2 regions of the Phyllobacterium sp. LjRoot231 genome follow, and region 1 is predicted to be linked to the other one. Evidence: predicted binding sites of a transcription regulator. Region 1 holds the regulator's gene; the other holds the start of a gene.
The links. The regulator PhoB, encoded in region 1, activates phosphate uptake and scavenging genes when phosphate is short. The targets are predictions, from matches to a motif close to TGTCATNNANCTGTCAT.
Positions count from the first base shown of each region.

Region 1 (7,577 bases):
GTCATCGCCATGCCCTTCATGGAGCGGCTGCGCGATGAGTCCGGCGAAACAGTTCTCTTAAGCACCATGAACGCGCGTTGCGATATGAGACGGCTGGCCAAATGCGTCAGTCGTCACCCGGTGCGTTACGACGTGAACATGGATGCGGCCATCACCGCCTATTGTACGGCGACCGGCCGCGTACTTTTGGCGCATGCACCGGCCGAAGTGCTCGAAAGCTATCTCGCCCGCGTCCAGTTGCTGTCCTATACTGGCTTCACGATCACCGACATCGGCAAGATTCGCGACATACTGGTGAAGGTGCGCCGCGATGGCTATGCCATCAACGACCAGGAGTTCATAACGGGTTCCACCGGCATTGCCACCCCGCTCTACGATGCGGAAGGCAATGTCGTTGCGGCGCTGAATCTTGGCACATTGACAAGCCGCTACGTGCAAAGGCGCGAGGAACTCCTCCTGCTGCTGCGAAGCGCGGCCGATCAGATCAGCCGCGCTTCTGGCTACAGAAACTGACCAGGCGGAACAGCGCGCCAGAAAGAGGAACGGATCGAGCTGTTCACCCGGTCAGCCGATGAGAATATCTCACTGCCCGTAATAGCTGCCCAACATAATGACAGCCACACCCGCAAGGATCACGAGCCACAGCCGCAGGAAAACACCCAGCTCTTCGCGGTAGCCAGCAGGGGTGATTTCCGCCTCGCTGGTCCTCTTAGGGGGCAATGTAACCCGCTGTGCATGGTGTATATGCTGGGCCGCATAGTAGATTCCGGAACGCGGAAGCATCGTATTCATCCTTCTTGTTGTCGTGGCTTGTTTTGGTGCGATGAACGCACTCCCGGCGGCCGGGCAAGCACACAACTTCAGGATAGAAAGGGACGAATATTTTTTCGATTGGACCAAAATCGCAAAGATATAAAAATGTTATGGTGAGAACCGCGAGAATATATCAACGCGCAAGTTTGCCACATCACTCACGGCAACTTTGTTCATCTTCGCGCGTTGGGCAACTTGTACAGGGTCTCCATTCACGGGGTCAGCCATGAAAACCGCCTTTGTCATTATCGTGGTGCTGCTGGTGCTCGCGTTGCTCGCAGCGGCCGGCGTTTATTTCTATTCGCAGGAGTCCGCGACTGTTCCTGTTGAACAAGGATATGGCCCCAATCCGACCCTGCCTCCGCCCAATCCCAAACCAATCGCGACAGTCAATATCGCCGAGGCCTCGTCCTGGGCTGAAGGCAAAACCCCGACAGTTGCCGCGGGGATGAAAGTCAACGCCTTCGCCAAGGACCTTGACCACCCACGCTGGCTGCATGTCCTGCCCAACGGCGATGTGCTTGTAGCCGAAACCGACGCACCTCCCAGACAAAACCAGTCCTTCAGCGTTCGCGGCTGGATTGAGGGTTTCATCATGAGCAGAGCCGGTGCAAGGGTTAAAAGCGCTAACCGCATCACGCTGTTGCGGGACGCCGACAATGACGGCGTGGCCGAGATGAAAGAGACCTTTCTTGAGAACCTGAATTCGCCCTTCGGAATGACCCTTTCGAATGGCAAGCTCTACGTCGCCAATACCGATGCGATCGTTGCCTTCCCATACGCCGACGGTGAGACAAAGATCACGGCCTCGCCCGAAAAGATCGCGAACCTCCCCAGCGGTCCGATCAATCACCACTGGACGAAAGACGTGATCGCCAGCCCCGATGGCTCCAGGCTCTACGCAACAGTTGGATCGAACAGCAATGTCGGCGAGAACGGCATCGATGCGGAAAACAACCGCGCAGCGGTCCTGGAGATCGACCTGAACACGAAGAAAACAAGGCTCTTCGCCTGGGGTCTCAGAAACCCGAACGGCCTATCCTGGAATCCCGATAGTGGCGCGCTCTGGGTAGCGGTCAATGAACGGGATGAGATCGGCAGCGATCTTGTCCCGGACTATATGACATCCGTCAAGGACGGCGGATTTTACGGCTGGCCATACAGCTATTACGGTCAGAATGTCGACGTGCGCGTCAGCCCGCAAAATCCCGAGCTTGTCGCTTCGGCCATCAAGCCGGACTATGCGCTTGGTCCGCACACCGCTTCGCTGGGTTTGACATTCTATGTCGATTCACTGTTTGGCCCTGAATACAAAAACGGCGCCTTTGTGGGCCAGCACGGCTCCTGGAACCGCAAGCCGCGCAGCGGGTACAAGGTCATCTTTGTTCCGTTCAGCAATGGCAAGCCGAATGGGCCGCCGAAGGATATTCTGACGGGCTTCGTCGAAGGCGATAAGGCCTTGGGCCGGCCTGTGGGCGTGGCCGTCGACAAGGCCGGTGCTCTTCTGGTGGCGGATGATGTTGGCAACACCATATGGCGGGTCACCCCCTCCGCACCGTGAATCGGGAACCTATTGCACCCTGGTCGGTTAGTGTCGAGAACGGGAGTGCAATCATGGCTGAGTATTCATGGCTTCTGATACTGATTGGCGGGCCCTTCATATTGGGTCTATTGCTGGCGCTCGGAATGAGACAGCGCCGTTTGAGCCGTTATGAACGGGAAGCTCGCGATCAGGCGACCGACCGGATCTATCGCGAAGAGCAGTAATGGTTAGTGCGTCAAGAAGAGCGTCTTGACCTCCGCCAGTAGCGTCTGGGGGCTTCGCCTCGAAAGGTAAGGGCTTTTGTCCATGACCTATCTGCGAACGATTTCGTGAAATTCGTCGCGTTGGCCGGGAACGTCCTCGCCCACCACAAGACCGAGCCCTTCCCGATCGAACAGCGCGAACCATTCATCCCATTCGACCAGACGCGGCCTGCCGAAATCGTCGGGACGATCCGCGCCCTGATCATCATCATCCTCGTAGGCATGCTGGCCGAACTGGATGGAGAGCACCGGTTCGTCATTGCCGATCAAATCTGCCGGATCGCGGATGGCAGGTATGCCCGATCGCCCCGCAGCCCAGTCCCGAATCTCCTGATGGTCCGTAAGCAATCTGGTCTCAGTCATTGGATCTTTCTCCTGTACATTTTCTAACGCGTCAAAAGTACCGGGGTTCCCCGTGTGTAGTAGGCTGGGCACGCGTGCGTTCACAATTTTCTGTCCGCCGGGAACATTTTGCTTCCTCGCGGCTTGAAACTCAACGAAGCCCCGACCAGTCAATTGCGACAAGGAACAGACCATGGATAGCGGCATCACGATCAAACCATATTCCCACCCCGTGACCGTACGATTTCACGATGTCGTTATTGCTTCGACGGAGCGGGCATTGGAACTGCTGGAGCCCGGGCACCATTCCGTTCTCTATATCCCCTTCGATGACATCTATTTCGTCCATCTGGAAAAAACCGATACCAGCACGAAATGCCCTTGGAAGGGAACCGCATCCTATTGGCGGGTCAGAGGCCAAGGAGAGTCGGCGAAGGATGCCATGTGGGCCTATGAAGAGCCGATATCGGATGTCGCAGCGATCCAGGATCATGGGGCGTTCGATCCGAAGAAAGTAACGTTCGAATGAACGATCATTGGAGGTTTCAAAATGGCCGACAAGCCAAAAGAAAAATGGTCCCAGGAGGTCACCGAGCACAGTGACGCGCTAGACCTTGAGGCTCATGTCTTCGAACAGCACGACCCGCACAAGATTGCCGTCTCGCTGAAGCGGTCCGCGGAACACTCCGACCGGCGCAAATCCAGTCCATTCCGGTCCGCCATGTCGATGCTGACTTTCTATATCAACCGCGCAGGTCGCAACCTGCCGGAAAAACAAAAGAGAGTATTGGACGAATTGAGGAAGGAATTTGGCCGCTCCTGACGGCGTGTCCGCTGATAGACATACAATTGCGCTTATCCGTAAACGGCGTACTGTTCTTGCTTGAATAATGCAGAAGGGTACTCGGATGGGCCAAAGGCTGGACCACAAATTGGAATGCGCAAACTGTGGTACAATCTATCTGGACATACCTGCAGACGTAAAATCGAGTTCACCGATACATTGCAGTTCCTGCGGCAATTTTCTTGGCTCGTGGGGCGATCTCGAAACCGATTTCGCCCGGCAAGGTGGACATCACGGCGTCTTCCGCATGGAAAAAGGTGTGATTACCCGGCTTGACGAGCCTGGCCAAGTTCTTCGCGATCCGGCCAACGAGAACACGCCCAAGCCTTCCGACGAGGTCGTCTAGGACAAATTTTGTCTAAGTCGAAGATTTTCCATCGCTTTTCAACGTGCCATTAAGGGCGAGCGCCTTGAGTTTCATGCCGCTCGTCCTCAATAGCCGCCCTGACAGGCCCTGGCGAATTCGTTGCGGGCTTCCGATGAGAATATTCGCCTTCGGCACACTGAAGAAAGGTTTCCCGCTTCATGCCCACGGCCTGAGCGATGCAGCGTTTCTTGGAAATTACCGCAGATCAAAATCTGCCAACAGGACGGCAGTCAGGCAGGCTGGGCATTTGTATTCCTCAAATCGGCGGACCTCGCGATCCCTGTTTATTCGGGTTGCCTGGATGAATATCTTGATGGAAGGTTCATCCCGCCATGGGAACGGCAAAGAGAGTGAAGAAGAGCCCGCCACGAAGTGACGGGCTTTTTTGGATCATTTGTTCTTGTGGCTCTGCTGACCAGCTTTTGCAGGCTGCTCGCTTGTTCCGCCACGCGTCGAACCGGACCCTTGCTGAGTCCTTTTCATCCCTTCCTGCTGTTGCTGGCCGGGCATGTTCTTGTGGCTCTGCTGATCCGCTTTCGATTGCTTTTCCGATGAACCACCACGTGTTTTTTCATTGCTGGGCATATTTTCCTCCTTCGGGTTTTTCCCTCTCCATGCCCTTTCAACCCACGACTCTTCCAATTGTTCCAACGAAAATCATACCGGCGAGGATCAAAAGGCGGATGCTCGGGCGTTCGGCCAACCTGGTGGCAAATGAACGCAATCCTGAAAGTCGGCGCTCTTGCTTGCCATGATCGTCAAATCCTCCAACTCTCGAGAACCATATCGGTCGTCGCTGTTTCCACTTGCTGAGAGTGTCGCTGATGATAATGCGTCAGCATGGCATCATGATGCCATCGAAGTGTTACTGCGCCCTCTGTGCGTCCAATCGGACGTTATACGCAGTAACCGATCGCGGGAGGTGTCACTTCCGTCGTGCCTCAAATAAATTAGCCGAATGAATATCCTGCGCCGCGCACGGTGCGGATCGGATCGATGGAGCGGCCGATATTGATGGCCTTGCGCAACCGTCCGACATGAACGTCGACAGTGCGGTCATCGACATAGATATCCGCGCCCCAGACATTGTCGAGCAATTGCCCGCGCGAGAAGACACGGCCCGGTGACTGCATCAGGAATTCCAGGAGGCGAAATTCCGTCGGTCCAAGCTTCAGCTCGCGTTCCTTGCGGTAGACACGGTGTTGCTCGCGGTCGAGCTTGAGGTCGCCAAAGCTTAGCACGTGCGACAGCAGGCTCGGGTTGACCCGGCGCAACATGGATTTGATGCGTGCAAGCAGCTCCGGTGTCGAGAACGGCTTGACCATGTAATCATCCGCGCCGGTTGCCAGACCGCGCACCCGCTCGCTTTCCTCGCCGCGTGCCGTCAGCATGATGATCGGCAGGATTTCCGTTTCGCGCCTGGCTCTCAGCCGCCGGCACAATTCGATGCCGGAAAGGCCTGGCAGCATCCAGTCCAGGATCAACAGATCCGGCACCTTCTCGCGCAAGGCTATTTCCGCTTCGTCACCGCGTGCGATGGTCTCGACTGCATAGCCTTCAGCTTCAAGATTGTACCTGAGGAGGACGCTCAAGGCTTCCTCGTCTTCCACAACAGTGATTTTGGGAGCTATAGCCATTTTCTACCTTTGAAAACTTAGGATGCGAGATGTTCATCCACCACGATCGTGTGGGATTGATCTTCCTTCGGGCGCTCTGCCGGAAGCTGCGTTCCCGTCACGATATAATAGACTGTCTCTGCTATGTTCGTCGCATGGTCGCCGATGCGTTCGATGTTCTTTGCACAGAAAAGAAGATGCGTGCAGGCCGAAATGTTGCGCGGATCTTCCATCATGTAGGTCAGGAGTTCGCGGAACAATGACGTATAGAGCGCGTCGATCTCGTCATCGCGCTCGCGTACGATATTGACCTGAGCGACCGAACGTGTGGCGTAGGCATCGAGAACATCCTTGAGTTGCGTCAGCGCCAGTTCAGCGATGGTTTGCAATCCGCGATAGACCGAGAGCGTCTGCCTTGTATCGGTAACCGCAACGACGCGTTTTGCGATGTTCTTGCCAAGGTCGCCGATGCGTTCGAGATCCGATGAAATGCGGATTGTGCCGATGACTTCACGCAGATCGATCGCCATAGGCTGGCGCTTGCCGATGATGGTAATCGCCTTTTCGTCAATCTCGCGCTGACCGGCATCGAGGATCAAATCGTCCGAGATCACCCGCTGTGCCAGGGCGTTGTCGGAATTGACCATGGCAGCGACAGCCTGCTCGACCATGCGCTCCGCATGCCCGCCCATCTCGGCGATCTTGTGCGTCAGGAATTTCAGTTCGTCGTCGTAGGAACGGACGGTGTGCTGTGCTGTCTGTTCGGTCATGGTATCAACCTCTTTCCCGGGATCAGCCGAAGCGTCCGGTGATGTAGTCTTGTGTGCGCTTTTCCGTCGGGCTGGTGAACATCATTTCCGTATCACCAACTTCAACGAGATTGCCGAGATGGAACATGGCCGTACGCTGCGATACGCGCGCCGCCTGCTGCATCGAGTGCGTAACGATGACGATCGTATAATTCTCGCGCAATTCGTCGATCAGCTCCTCCACCTTGGCGGTGGCGATCGGATCGAGTGCCGAGCACGGCTCATCCATCAGGATGACTTCCGGGCTGACAGCGATGGCGCGCGCAATGCACAGGCGCTGCTGCTGGCCGCCAGAGAGACCGGTACCCGCTTCGTGCAGGCGATCCTTCACCTCTTCGAACAGACTGGCGCGGCGCAGGCTCTTCTCGACGATTTCCTCGAGTTGCTGGCGGTTCTTGGCAAGACCGTGAATACGCGGTCCGTACGCCACGTTTTCGAAAATCGACTTCGGGAAGGGATTGGGCTTCTGGAATACCATGCCGACACGGGCACGCAGTTCCACCACATCGATCTTCGGATTGTAGATATCCTCATCGTCGAGCGTGATCATGCCGCCGATCTTGCAGCCTTCGATCGTGTCATTCATGCGGTTGAGGCTGCGCAGGAAAGTGGACTTGCCGCAGCCCGAGGGACCGATCAAAGCCGTTACCATCTTCTCCGGCACATCGAGGCTGACACCGAACAGCGCCTGCTTGTCACCATAGTGCACGGTGACGTCCTTGCCCTGCATCTTGATCGCGTTTCCCTGAGCGCTCATTTTGTCATTTACCGCTTTTTCGAGATTTCGTTCCGTCATCAGGTTCATAATTAGAGCCTTTCCCGACCCGTTACCACCGCCGCTCGAAGCGGCGACGCAGAATGATGGCTGTGATGTTCATGACCGCGAGGAAAATCAACAACACGATGATAGCGCCAGACGTCCGCTCGACAAAGGCGCGTTCCGCCTCATTCGCCCACATATAGATCTGCACCGGCAGTGC
Region 1 covers NZ_CAXUQT020000001.1:1,184,874-1,192,450, reverse strand. Annotated here, with positions in the region: gene ACSQ3H_RS05820 (IclR family transcriptional regulator) at 1-513, shown strand, start outside; gene ACSQ3H_RS05815 (PQQ-dependent sugar dehydrogenase) at 1,040-2,374, shown strand; gene ACSQ3H_RS05810 (hypothetical protein) at 2,428-2,580, shown strand; gene ACSQ3H_RS05805 (hypothetical protein) at 2,668-2,982, opposite strand; gene ACSQ3H_RS05800 (DUF427 domain-containing protein) at 3,155-3,490, shown strand; gene ACSQ3H_RS05795 (DUF3175 domain-containing protein) at 3,512-3,784, shown strand; gene ACSQ3H_RS05790 (hypothetical protein) at 3,870-4,151, shown strand; gene ACSQ3H_RS05785 (hypothetical protein) at 4,563-4,823, opposite strand; gene phoB (phosphate regulon transcriptional regulator PhoB) at 5,123-5,809, opposite strand; gene phoU (phosphate signaling complex protein PhoU) at 5,827-6,558, opposite strand; gene pstB (phosphate ABC transporter ATP-binding protein PstB) at 6,581-7,354, opposite strand; gene pstA (phosphate ABC transporter permease PstA) at 7,425-7,577, opposite strand, start outside.

Region 2 (7,577 bases), 2.5 Mb from region 1:
TGACAACGATAACAAAACAAAAATAGTAGAAATGAGGGGTCAATGGCATCGCAGGATATTACGCCTGTCGGCAGAGACAGCGCCAAAGTATCACTTTTATACGATCCGAAATTCCGCGGTTACATCTTTCAGGCGGTGGTAGTGCTTGCGATAGCAGGCCTCGGCTATTGGATCGTCGACAACACAATTGCCAATCTTCAACGCGCTCGCTTGGCAACGGGGTTTGGATTTCTGGATGGCCGCTCAGGCTTCGATATCAGCAGTAGCCCGTACCTGGCTTATACGAGTGATTCAACCTACTTGCAGGCTCTATGGGTCGGCATTCTCAATACGCTGACAGTTGCGGTCGTTGGTATCGTCACCGCGACGATCATCGGCTTCATTATCGGTATCGGCCGCCTTTCGCACAATTGGCTCATCCGCAAGATTTGCACCGTCTATGTGGAAGTCTTCCGTAACATTCCGCCATTGCTGGTCATTTTCTTCTGGTATTTGGGCGTTCTGTCCGTGCTTCCGCAGGCTCGGCAAAGTATCGCCCTGCCACTCAACATGTATCTGAATAATCGAGGCTTCTTTTTCCCGGCACCTGTGTTTGGTGAAGGCGCCGGGCTGGCAGGGGTTGGCCTTCTGGTTGGCATTGCCGGAACGTTCTTCGTGCGGCGCTGGGCCTACAAGCGGCAGATGGCGACCGGACAGCAGTTTCCGGTCGGCTGGACCTCGCTGGGATTGATTATCGGCCTGCCGCTCCTGGCGCTCGCCATCAAGGGTTTCCCGCTGTCATTCGACTATCCGGTCCTTGGCGCATTCAATTTGAGGGGAGGCGCTCAGATTGGTCCGGAGTTCATGTCGCTCTATCTGGCCTTGTCCTTTTACACCGCTGCCTTCATCGCCGAGATCGTCCGTGCCGGCATTCGTGGTGTCGGCAAGGGGCAAAGCGAGGCATCTCATGCTCTTGGACTGCGGGCTGGTCCGACCACTCGCCTGGTGGTGGTGCCGCAGGCGATGCGCATCATCATTCCGCCGCTGACAAGCCAATACCTCAACCTGACCAAGAACTCGTCTCTGGCTGTCGCGATCGGATATCCTGATCTCGTCGCAGTCGGCGGAACGATCCTCAACCAAACTGGCCGCTCCATCGAAGTGGTGGCGATCTTCATGGTCGTGTATCTCAGCCTCAGCGTGCTGACATCGCTCTTCATGAATTGGTTCAACGCCAAAATGGCACTGGTGGAGCGCTGATCATGGTGGATAGTAATTTAAGCTTTGTCCGTACCGAAATGCTTCAGGGACAGACACCGCCTCTGGCGGAAAGAGGCATCGTCCGATGGATGCGTATCAATCTCTTCGCCAGTCCGATTGACTCCGTCCTGACTATTTTCGCCCTTCTGCTTATTGCGTGGTTCCTGCCGCCTGTGATCAACTGGATGTTCGTCCAGGCAGCATGGGTAGGACCCGATCGGTCGGTTTGTTCGACGGTGGCGCAGGGCGGTGTTCAGCCGGAAGGATGGTCAGGCGCCTGCTGGGCCTATGTGAATGCCAACTTCAAACAGTTCATGTACGGGCCCTATCCGCAGGACCAGCATTGGCGGGTCAATCTCGTCGGCATCATGTTCGTACTGCTGCTCATCCCGCTGCTTATTCCCAAAGCACCATACAAAGTGGCAAATGCGATCACGTTCTTCTTCATATTCCCGATCGTGGGCTTTTTCCTGCTCGTGGGCGGCTGGTTCGGTCTTACCTATGTCGAGACACCATTGTGGGGCGGATTGCTGGTCACGCTGGTGATATCTTTCGTCGGCATCTGCGTCTCCCTGCCGCTCGGAATCATTCTGGCGCTGGGGCGGCGTTCGCAGCTGCCGGTCATAAAGATGCTTTGCGTCATCTTCATCGAGACGATTCGCGGTATTCCGCTGATAACCGTCCTGTTCATGGCAAGCTATATGCTGCCACTGTTTTTGCCGCCCGGGGTAACATTCGACAAGTTGCTGCGGGCTCTGATCGGTGTGGCGCTGTTCGCTTCCGCCTATATGGCAGAGGTGGTGCGCGGCGGGCTGCAGGCGATCCCGAAGGGGCAGTATGAAGGAGCTGACTCCCTTGGCCTCGGCTACTGGCAGAAAACGCGGCTGATCATCCTGCCGCAGGCGCTGAAGTTGGTGATACCCAGCATCGTCAATACGTTCATCGGTCTGTTCAAGGATACCAGCCTTGTTTCCGTCATCAGCATGTTCGACCTTCTTGGGACCGTGAAACAACACTTTTCCGATGCCAATTGGGCATCTCCGCAAACACCCATTTCCGGCCTGATCTTTGCCGGATTCGTCTTCTGGATCTTCTGTTTCGGCATGTCGCGTTATTCCATATTCATGGAAAACCGTCTCGATACAGGACACAAACGTTAAGGAGCATATCTTTATGACAACAGAAAACATCATCGACCCGGAAGAAATCCACGTCGACCGTTCGCTCCTGCACGTCTCCAAGACGGAAGTTGCAGTCGAGATCATCAACATGAACAAGTGGTATGGAGATTTCCACGTTCTGAAGGACATCAACCTGAAGGTGATGCGCGGCGAGCGCATCGTCATTGCCGGTCCTTCCGGTTCGGGCAAGTCGACGATGATCCGCTGCATCAACCGTCTGGAGGAACACCAGAGCGGCAAGATCATCGTCGATGGTATCGAGCTCACCAACGATCTGAAGAAGATCGACGAGGTGCGTCGCGAAGTCGGCATGGTCTTCCAGCACTTCAACCTTTTCCCGCATCTGACGATTTTGGAAAACTGCACGCTCGCACCGATCTGGGTGCGCAAGATGCCGAAGAAAAAGGCCGACGAGGTGGCAATGCACTTTCTGGAACGCGTCAAGATCCCGGAGCAGGCCAATAAATATCCGGGCCAGCTCTCGGGCGGTCAGCAGCAGCGTGTGGCGATCGCCCGCTCGCTATGCATGAACCCGCGGATCATGCTCTTCGACGAGCCGACCTCGGCTCTCGATCCGGAAATGATCAAGGAAGTGCTGGATACCATGGTCCGGCTCGCCGAAGAAGGCATGACCATGGTCTGCGTCACCCACGAAATGGGTTTCGCCCGCCAGGTCGCAAACCGCGTGATCTTCATGGATCAGGGTCAGATCGTCGAGCAAAACGCACCGGCGGAATTCTTCGACAATCCGCAGCACGAGCGCACCAAGCTGTTCCTCAGCCAGATCCTGCACTAGCAGTCCTGAACTACGTATCGACTTATTGCGGCGGCCCTCGTGGCCGCCGTCACCACTTTATGTTTTTCAATCTCTGAATTTTACAAAAACCATTATTATCGGATTTTTATGACGGAAAATCTTAAGGAACCACGCAGTGACGAGCTAGAAGAGCAGGCGATAAAGCTCAAGACGCAAAAAAGTGAGATTGGCAAATATGTAGCGGGGGCATTTGATCGTCTATCGACGGCGGCTATCGTCGTAGGATTCATGGGACCCGTGGCTGGAATAATCGCGAACCCTTCATCGATACATCAATTCGATTGGGAGAGGACAATTTGGCTCATTCTTGCCTCTCCCGTATGGATTGTGATATCAATTGTACTTCATATGTTTGGTAGAAATACATTAAGGAAGGGGCTGGGTTAAATGGAAATTTATGCCATTTACATGACGATCGTCCCTTTGATCATTTGGGTCGTTGCTTATTTTTATTACAAATATGAGATGAACCAAATGCATGAGACTGACGTTCGCCTTGCTGAAATCGCCCGCGAGTTGAAGCGGCGCGCTGCACCGGCCGAATAACGTTCAAACCTGTTCTTTTTGCTCTTCGGCATCAAATCCATAAAGCCAATCAAATCCCTTGACGAATTTCTCCGCCGGCCGGTTGCGCAGCAGCATGTTGCGCGCGACGGCCACTGGTCCCTTGGCATGATAGGCGAGATGGTTGAGCGCCCCGCGCCTGACAACTGCGCCGATACGCTTTGTCCGGGCTCTGCTGAATCGGGCGAGGGCAGACGGCCACGCGGCACAGTCCGCACTCAAGGCGCCCGCCAATACGCACGCATCTTCGATGGCCATCGCTGCACCCTGTGCCGCATAAGGCGTCATCGCATGCGCAGCATCGCCGATCAGCACCAGGCGCTCCTCGGTCTGGAACCGGCATTTCTTCATCTCGAATAGCCGCCACGGCGTCCACGGACGACCGGCTCGCATTACATCGCGCAGTCCTGCATGCCAACCGGCGAATTCCCGGATGAAATTCTGGCTCGGACTATCCGGATCGACCGGAACGGCCCAGCGGCGGCCGATCTGGCGGTCAGGCGCAACCGCTACGAAATTGATCATCTGGCCGGAGCGAATGGGATAGGCGATCAGATGCGCATTTGCGCCTGTCCAGGCGACGACGTTGATCCCTGGCGGCAACAGCGTCTTGAACGATTCCGGCAACTGGTCGACCGCCACCGATGATCGCCATGCGATCGTGCCGGTATAACGCGCGCGGTCTGTGTCGGACATGGCGGTGCGCATGTTCGACCACACGCCGTCCGCTCCGACCAGCAGCGCGCCGCGATGTTCCTCGATGCGGTCGTGATATTGCACGCGGACGAGCATTCCCTGGCTGTCCGCCTTGTGCTGGGTCACCGCCGACTGCAGCTGTATGGCAATGTTGGGCCGGCTGCGCGCGAGGGTGAGCAGGGTGTTCTGCAAATCGGCGCGATGGCAAACGATATAGGGCGCACCCCAGCGTTCCTTCGCTTGCTCACCAATCGGCAACCGTAGAAGCGTGTCACCGCTTGTTCCATCCTGCAGGCAGACGGCTTGCGGCTCGACGGATGCGTACTGCAGTTGTTCCATCACACCGAGCCGGCCGAGAAGCCGTGTCGCATTGGGTGAGAGCTGCAACCCCGCGCCGATTTCGGCGAGCGTCGCGCTTTTTTCGAATATCTGGACGTGAAATCCCTTGTCGCTCAGCGCAAGCGCAAGGGTGAGGCCGGCAATACCTGCACCGGCAATAATGATCTGATCAGGATTTGGAATTCGCCTGTTTCGTTCTGTTTTCAGATCGATAAGCGCTGCTTTCAAGCGGCCGTGTCCACATAGGCGCAACCTTCCGGAATGGTCGCATCGGCGTCAAGCGATGCGTCATAGCGATAGAGCGTTGAACAATAGGGGCAGACCTTCTCATTGTCGCTGCCGAGATCCAGGAACACATGCGGATGGTCGAAGGGCGGATTGGCCCCGACGCACATGAATTCCTTGACGCCGATGGTGATGGCTGCATGACCGGCGCTGTTCTGGAAATGAGGGATGCTGTGTCCAGCCATTATTCGCTCCTGGAAAACTCGTCAAACCAGCGCTTGTTGCGCAATTGACTTCTCTTTCATTCCGGTTTGTATCATCCTGATTACGATTTCAAGACGATTGCTATCAAACTGTCAAAAGACTTCTCTATGGTGTGCTTTTAAGTCCGTACTTCACGGAAGTTTTGAGAGGCTTTTGAGAATTCAGCCTGATGGGGCAACTGATGTGATTGTTGAAACCCGGAGCGCAGTGGGACTTTTGGGTTCATGAGCTTTGGTAGGCGCAGAAAATCGCATCGGGTAGCCATCAGGATGGATTGGCAAATGCCTATGATTGGAGAATGACAATGAACGAACAATCGCCCGCAATTCCGGAGCCTGTGGAAAAAGTCGATCTGCCGGACCTGCACACAAGTGTCGATCGTTTCGTCAATCGTGAGTTCTCATGGCTGCAGTTCAACCGCCGTGTGCTGGAAGAAGCCGAGAACACGCATCAGCCATTGCTTGAACGCTTGCGCTTTCTCTCCATCTCCGCGGCCAATCTCGATGAATTCTTCATGGTGCGCATCGCCGGTCTTGCCGGACAGGTGCGAGCCGGTGTTTCCGACCGCAGCGATGATGGGCGCACCGCCCAGGAACAGCTCGAATTCGTTCTCGACGAAGTCGGAAAACTTCAGATTGCCCAGCAGCTGAGGCTCGATGATTTGCGAGCCGAAATGCTCAAGGAAAACATCGAGATCGTTCGTCCGGACAGGTTGACCAAGACTGAGCAGTCCTGGCTGGAAGATCACTTCCTCGAAACCATCTATCCGGTTCTGACGCCGCTCGCCATCGATCCAGCCCATCCGTTTCCGTTCATTCCCAATCTCGGCTTCACCATCGCCATGCTTCTCAACCGGAGCACTGACAATCGTCCGATGACGGCGCTGCTTCGCCTGCCGCAAGCGCTGAAGCGCTTCATCCAGATTCCCGATGACAGCGGACGTTTCCGTTTCCTCACACTGGAGGATGCGATCAGTCTGTTCACCGGGCGACTGTTCCCCGGCTACGAAGTCAAGGGCGCCGGCACTTTCCGCATCATCCGCGACAGTGATATCGAGGTCGAGGAAGAAGCCGAGGATCTGGTCCGTCTGTTCGAAACCGCACTGAAGCGCCGGCGTCGCGGTCAGGTTATCCGCATCGAGTTCGATGATGAAATGCCGGAATCGCTCCGCACCTTCGTCGCGACCGAGCTCGGTGTTCCCGACAACCGCATCAGCGTTCTTGGCGGATTGTTGGCACTCAACATGATTTCGGAAATCGTCAGCATTCCGCGCGCGGATTTGAAATTCGTGCCCTATAATCCGCGTTTTCCGGAACGCGTCCGCGAACATGGCGGCGATTGCTTTGCTGCGATTCGCGAAAAGGACATCATCGTTCACCACCCCTACGAATCCTTCGACGTAGTTGTCCAGTTCCTGCGCCAGGCTGCGGCCGATCCCGACGTGGTGGCCATCAAGCAGACCCTCTACCGCACCTCGAACGACAGTCCGATCGTGCGTGCGCTGATTGATGCCGCAGACGCCGGCAAGTCGGTGACGGCGCTCATCGAACTCAAGGCCCGCTTCGACGAGGAAGCCAATATTCGTTGGGCCCGCGACATGGAGCGCGCCGGTGTACAGGTGGTTTTCGGCTTTATCGAATTGAAAACCCACGCCAAGATGTCGCTGATCGTGCGGCGTGAGGAAAACAAGCTGCGCAGCTATGTGCATCTCGGGACCGGCAATTATCACCCCATCACCGCGAAGATTTATACCGACCTGTCGTTCTTCACATGTGAGCCTTCGATCGGCCGCGATGTGGCTCAGATTTTCAACTACATCACCGGCTACACGCCACCTTCCGGCGAGATGGGCATTGCCGTTTCGCCGATCACGTTGCGTCCGCGCATCATGCAGCATATTGCCGAGGAAATCGCCCACGCCAAGGCCGGCCGTCCGGCATCGATCTGGATGAAAATGAACTCCCTGGTCGATGCAGAAATCATTGACGCGCTCTATGAAGCTAGCCAGCACGGGGTGGACATCGATCTCGTCGTGCGTGGTATTTGCTGTCTGCGTCCGCAGGTTCCGGGCCTTTCCGATAACATAAGGGCGAAATCCATCGTTGGACGGTTCCTCGAACACAGCCGTATTTTCTGCTTCGGCAATGGCGAACCGCTACCGTCGGATAGGGCGCTGGTTTATTTCGGCTCGGCCGACATGATGACCCGTAATCTCGATCGTCGCGTCGAAACTCTGGTTCCGATCACCAATC
Region 2 covers NZ_CAXUQT020000001.1:3,659,969-3,667,545, reverse strand. Annotated here, with positions in the region: gene ACSQ3H_RS18260 (amino acid ABC transporter permease) at 43-1,239, shown strand; gene ACSQ3H_RS18255 (amino acid ABC transporter permease) at 1,242-2,399, shown strand; gene ACSQ3H_RS18250 (amino acid ABC transporter ATP-binding protein) at 2,413-3,216, shown strand; gene ACSQ3H_RS18245 (hypothetical protein) at 3,256-3,624, shown strand; gene ACSQ3H_RS18240 (hypothetical protein) at 3,625-3,783, shown strand; gene ACSQ3H_RS18235 (FAD-dependent monooxygenase) at 3,787-5,064, opposite strand; gene ACSQ3H_RS18230 (zinc-finger domain-containing protein) at 5,061-5,306, opposite strand; gene ACSQ3H_RS18225 (RNA degradosome polyphosphate kinase) at 5,630-7,577, shown strand, end outside.
Region 2: the regulator PhoB is predicted to act here: its motif matches at 5,613-5,629, upstream of ACSQ3H_RS18225 (RNA degradosome polyphosphate kinase).